DNA from 2 places in the Paenibacillus sp. 2RAB27 genome. Region 2 is predicted to be linked to the other one. Evidence: riboswitches for the same ligand, from Rfam matches in the RefSeq annotation. Region 2 holds a riboswitch; the other holds the start of a gene.
The links. Region 2 has a riboswitch for cyclic di-AMP ahead of AB4114_RS31560 (C40 family peptidase). Riboswitches for the same ligand answer to the same signal wherever they lie in the genome.

Region 1 (3,111 bases), on a different contig from region 2:
GATCCCAGATCTGCCACTTCTCCTGCATCGATTCTTCGTCCTCATCCGAGAAGGAGACATAGAACGCGATGACGTTAGGCGAGAGCGATTTGGCATAGTTCAGGGTCTGCTCTACCGCTTTGTGAATCCCAGCCACAGGCACGATAATGACCGGCTCTTTGGTACATACACGGTCTTGTGTGATATCGATCCGCAACTGTTTGGCTACGTCGTCGTAATGGTGACTAATTTTCGTAATGAGCCAGAGGAGGATCGGTGTAATGATAATGACAATCCAAGCACCCTCGCTGAATTTGGTAACGGAGAAAATGATAAGAACTACTAGGGAGACGATACCGCCCAGCCCGTTGATGATCAGCTTCCCAATCCAGCCAGATACGCGCTCTTTGAGCCATTTCCGAACCAACCCCGTCTGAGCAAGTGTAAAAGATAAAAACACGCCAATCGCATAAAGCGGAATAAGTGCATCGGTTTTACCTTTAAAGCCAATCAATAGCAGGCTGGCTAATACGCCTAGCGTAATAATGCCATAGTGATACGAAAGCCGATCCCCACGGAAGGAGAACATGCGCGGGAAGTTTTTGTCTTGGGCCATGATGGACGCCAAGATCGGGAAGCCATTGAAGCTTGTATTCGCAGCGAGCACCAAGATGAGCATGGTCGCGATTTGCGTCGCGTAGTACATAACGCCTCGGCCAAAGGCCTGCTCCGTCACCATCGAAAGAACCGATGTATGACCGTTATGATCCGGTGCCACCCCATACCCTAAGGCAATCAGTGTTACACCACCGAACACGATGGCCAACAAGCCGCCTAGAGAGAGGAGTGTTCGTTTGGCATTATTGACAGATGGCGTTCTAAAATGCGGTACGGCATCAGAGATCGCTTCGATCCCCGTTACAGCTGAACAACCGGACGAGAACGCTTTGAGAAGTACGAATAGGGTTAATGAGTTCGTCGCTGAGCTTGGTGCGAATTCGATCGCATGCGTATTCATAGATCCTGTCAGTAAATCGAAAATACCTTTACCCACTAACAACAAGATACAAAGAATAAAAAAGTACGTTGGAATCGCGAATACCGTTCCTGATTCGGAAGTACCTCGCAAGTTCAGCCAGACCATAATCCAAACCAGTAAGATGGTCAGCGGAACAATGTACGGTACAGCCGATGGAAATGCCGAGGTAATTGCCTGGACACCAGCCGATATCGAAACGGCTACGGTTAAGGTATAGTCGATTAGCAGAGAGACACCGGTAAGACGTCCCCACACCATGCCTAAATTTTCTTTCGTCACCATATAGGCGCCGCCGCCCATCGGGTACGCTTCGATCACCTGTCTATAGCTCAACACGAGCAGTAGAATCAAAGCAATAATCGAAACCGCAATCGGCAACGAGAAGGCAAAAGCTGCAACCCCCACTGTCGCGAGCTCTAACAGAATTTGCTCCGTCCCATACGATACGGATGATAAGGCATCTGACGACAAGATAGGGAGGGCTTTCCAGACAGGCATTTTCTCCGACTCAATCTCACTCGACTTTAGCGGCTTACCGAACACAATTTTTTTCAATGAATCACTTGTCATTTCGCCGTTGTTCCTCCAATTAAAGCCATATCAATACTATATTTTTGAAAAATGGACGCAAAAAAACACAAGGATCGACCTTGTGTTTTGAACACACGTTCTCCTTTCTCACGTTCGCTTACGAGGTTAGCTGCCGGGTTCGGGCCGCGAGAAATCTGCCCTAAAAGGTACTGAATCCGTACCGTTATTCACCCCATGTTACTCGTGGTTCCCCCGCTTTTCTTAAAAGAAAATTAAGCGAAATATTCAACTGTTCATGTACGTGTTGAATACTACTCTCTTCTACCAACATAGTAAAGGAGGGAAAAAACGTAAAAAGCACTCTCCGACCTCACGTTTCACCCGATAATTCGCTTACAATTACCTGATTCGTTGATTATCTTCCATTCTCGTAGCTAATCAGGGTATTTTGACTAAACAACAAGTTTGCAATCCATCAAAGTTGCTAGTTCGTGCGAATATTACGTTGGATGATGAGGTTTTTCACTTTAGGGCACTACCATTGTAGCGTGGTTGACTGAAACCGAGTTATTTAACAACCGCTTCCTTTAAATAATCGTGTAGTTGACCCAATCCACGCGAGTTCCGCCCATTTTGTCAAAAAACTGTTGTGCACGATGATTGTCTGGCGCGGTGATCCATGACATGTAGGCATAGCCGTTTTCCTTGGAGTAGGTTTGGCACTTCTGGAACAAGTCTTCTTCTGCAGCGGTCCCCCGGTAAGACTCGAGAAGGAAGAGGTCATTCATGATCGTAATGGGATTTGCCTTCATCGTACTACAAGAAAAATACAAGGTCGCAAAGCCGACGAGTTCTCCCTCTTGGTCGACAACAAACTGTATACCGCCTTGTTCCTGAAGCAAGTTTCTAATCAGTCGATGAATAGAAGTTATCAGCGGCTGTGGCTTCTTATAAAAGCCTACAATATAGGCACACATCAACTCTGTTAATGCCTCCAAATCTTCAAGTTCCACTTTTCTTATCACGTGTCCCATTGTATTCCTCCATGTGTTTTATGAATAATAATACAATTATATGTATAAACATTCAACAATTTACTAATTTAATACAAGCCAATTCATTGACACACCCTACCCGCCATGATAAACTGTCACAAAATATATTATAGTTTAGATCGGAAGGTGTACCATGTCAGACAACGCAACCTCTTCAGCTCAAGGAACAACACACGCTCAACCTGAGATGCCTGGCCGCTTACGAGAAACGCCTGTCTCCTGGTTGCTCTGTTTTACAATTGTACTTGTTATCATGAACACGATGATGTTCAATCTGGCACTGCCCAAAATTTCCGTACAATTCGAGCTCAGTCCTTCAACGGCATCGTGGATTGTTACGGGGTATTCAATCATTTTCGCCATCGCATCGATCACCTACAGCCGCTTGTCCGACTTCGTGCCTATTCGCAGGCTCTACGTCATTGCCCTGCTCTCGCTAGGCGGCGCCTCCATTCTAGGGTTGTTCACGGACAGCTTCGGACTGTTGCTATTTACGCGGTTGATTCA
Region 2 (3,111 bases):
CCGAGACTTATGAAAGCACAGTCCGCATCGTTAAGTTTGGCGGCAACTCACCTGAAGTGCCGATTCAGTTCCACTTCGCAGATGGCACATTGTTAGATAAAACATGGGATGGCAAGGAAGGCAGCATCGATTTCAAATTAACGCATACCTCGCCTGTCGACTGGGTGCGCATCGATCCCAAGTACACGCTCATACTCGAAAATAAGCACATCAACAACTTTTATCAAACGCAATTAAATACGAAGCTTCAAATTCGGTGGAATCTTGGCATTATTCAATTCCTGCAAGCCATTTTTGGCTCAGTCGCCTGGTAAGGACTTGGCTTACGTCTCATGACAAACTCTGAGCGTATGCTTACGATGCTAGTTTCCCAGAATAAACGACTACACCGTCCCTCAAGGACGTATCACAGTGTTTATGGAGAAATATAAGCATTGTATAAACTGCAACTATACTTTCTTATATTTTAAAGAAAACGTTAAGGAGGGACCCTCGTTGGCCACCTATATCAAAGCAGGCTTCAGGGCAGCTATGGCGCAGCCCTTTGCCACGATCTTTTTATTCCTATATCAGATGGGTTGGGGTATTCTCCTGTATAAGCTCGTACAAGGTGTTCTTGTCCCCCTCATGCATCGGTTCCCTGGCGCTGAGCAACCCAAGCAGGCCTTGCAGATTTTCCTAGCAGAGGGCCAGTTTCAGTTAATTAAAACAGATCTCAGCTATTCCTATCTATGGTGGCTTGCTGCACTCTTATGTGCGCGCATGCTGCTGACGCCTCTCTTAAATAGCGGTGTCTACTATTCGCTCACTCACCCTCACCAGAATGCCGGCTATCGCTTCTTTCGCGGGATGAAGCAGCTCATGCTCCCCTTCCTGCTCGTGTATTTGATCCGCATCGCGCTTACACTATTCCCACTCATCTGGCTTATTCCCAAAGCCGCCTATATGCTGGGACATAGCGGCTCTTATGAGCAGATCGTTCTCAAGCTTCTACCTTGGCTGCTCAGTTTAATGGTCTATGGCTTTGTCCTGCAGTTGCTGTTCATGTATGTGCAATTCGCCATCGCGGCCAAACTGGGGATTACATCGACAATCATCTCTTTCTTTCGATATTCGCTGCCGATTATTGGACTTGCCATCATCCTATTACTGTTCACAGGACTTTTGGCAGGGGTCACAGTCACGGCTACTTACCTATGGGCAGGACTGGTAGCCCTCATCATTTATCAATTGTATCCCCTCTTCCACATTTTTTTCCAAATTTGGGGCATTTCTTCCCAATATCAGCTGCTTTCAGCCAAAATACCTAACTAATATCCAGCAAAACAGTGAATAGCTTACGCGCTCTCCCCTTCTCTTTGAGAAAGGGGCTTTTTTTTGTCTATTTCCCGAACTATTTGCCTATTTTTCCGCCTTTTTTTAAACAAAAAAAGAGGAATTTCATTGTTTATGACGAATTAAAAGGACTAGCATCAGAAAACCAAATTTTTCATGCCGAATTCCTCAGTTTATGGGGAAACGGGGGAACCACTCCGGGTGAATTGATCTTGCAAGACAGGGATCATAGGGAACCTTCAACCGAACCCTCCAGCTAACCTCGTAGGCACCGGAAGGAGACAAGCAGTTGAAGAAAGTAGTTGCTCTTGTTTTTAGTCTTGTTTTGTTTTTGAGTGTAAGTGTAGGAAGCGTTTTCGCATCGTCCTCCATGGACAACGCAGTCGAAGATCTCGTAGGAACTCCCTACAAATGGGCAGGAACGACAACCAAAGGCTTTGATTGCTCTGGTTTCACATCCTACTTATTCGATGAGTTCGGCATCGACCTTCCACACAGCTCCAAATCGCAAAACAGCGAAGGCTACTGGGTTGACAAAAAAGATCTTCGTAAGGGCGATCTTGTATTTTTCAACACGGATGGCAGCGGTATCTCTCATGTAGGTATGTACCTCGGAGACGGTGAATTCGTTCACTCCGCTACCAATCAAGGTGTTGTGAAGAATAAGTTGAGCGAATCCTATTATGCGAAGCGATATGTATCCGCCAGACGTGTTCTGTGGGATGATATCTACAATCAACTAACTGCTGAATCCAAGTAATGTTCTCGCTACAGAATGAAGCCCTGCTAAGCTTTGCTCGAAAGAGCAGCTTGCAGGGCTTCATTCATTTGAACGAGGTTATCGGCGTATACTACAATATCAAAATAAACGTCTACAACGTCCTTCGAGGACTTCTCAAAGTGTTTACGGAGAAAACAGCCGAATTTTTATGTTCCGCATATACATGCTGGTATTTTGAACAAAGGCCTCTGGCCTCAGGAAGGAAAAGAACGCATGGACAACACACAAGACAATATTTCACCCCCATTTCCCGGCATCGTTCGATCCATTGATGAAATTAGAGATCATATTGGAGAGCCTCATCCTGCGGTACAAAATAAAGTCATCAATCAAATTGACGAACATGCTCAAGCGTTCATCGCCAAATCACCTTTATTCTTCTTATCTACATCAGGTGCGGATGGATTGTGTGATGTGTCCCCCCGTGGCGATGGCCCAGGTTTCGTTCGCGTTCTCGATAATCACCGCTTGATTTATCCAGAAAGACTCGGAAACCGTCGAATAGATTCTATGCAAAATATAGTAAACAACCCGCAGGTGGGTCTCTTATTCATCATTCCAGGCGTCGACATGGTGCTCCGCGTCAATGGTCGCGCTTGGCTGACGAGAGATGAAGAGCTCCTTGCGACTATGCAGCTTAATGGGAAATCGCCGATCGTCGCTGTTGGCGTCGAGGTGCAGGAATGTTTCGTACACTGCAGTCGTGCACTTAAACTTTCGAAGATATGGGATACCGCTACGTGGGTACCCGAACAGGAGCAGCCAGACGGCATGGATATGTTCCGCGCGCATCTGGCATTGAACAACATAGCGCTAGAGGAATAAGGATAAGCTAACTAGGTCGCAGCCAAAATGGATAACTTGACATGACATGTTAGCCAGACTATAATAACGGCATGTCGTTTTCTAGGGTTCCGCGGCGTTTCACTGCCGGCTGGTCCAAGGGAAAACACACAGCAAATATGCTGTGGTCACGGAGGGAGAAAAGCCCGGGA

Region 1: another riboswitch for cyclic di-AMP. It lies ahead of AB4114_RS16395 (APC family permease); the one in region 2 lies ahead of AB4114_RS31560 (C40 family peptidase).

The regions. Positions count from the first base shown of each region.
Region 1 covers NZ_JBFRGR010000010.1:143,635-146,745, reverse strand. The annotation lists gene AB4114_RS16395 (APC family permease) at 1-1,588, opposite strand, end outside; cyclic di-AMP (ydaO/yuaA leader) riboswitch at 1,689-1,838, opposite strand; gene AB4114_RS16390 (GNAT family N-acetyltransferase) at 2,137-2,583, opposite strand; gene AB4114_RS16385 (MFS transporter) at 2,738-3,111, shown strand, end outside.
Region 2 covers NZ_JBFRGR010000043.1:12,028-15,138, reverse strand. The annotation lists gene AB4114_RS31570 (M1 family metallopeptidase) at 1-314, shown strand, start outside; gene AB4114_RS31565 (hypothetical protein) at 496-1,314, shown strand; cyclic di-AMP (ydaO/yuaA leader) riboswitch at 1,483-1,621, shown strand; gene AB4114_RS31560 (C40 family peptidase) at 1,625-2,095, shown strand; gene AB4114_RS31555 (MSMEG_1061 family FMN-dependent PPOX-type flavoprotein) at 2,330-2,941, shown strand; guanidine-I (ykkC/yxkD leader) riboswitch at 3,012-3,111, shown strand, end outside.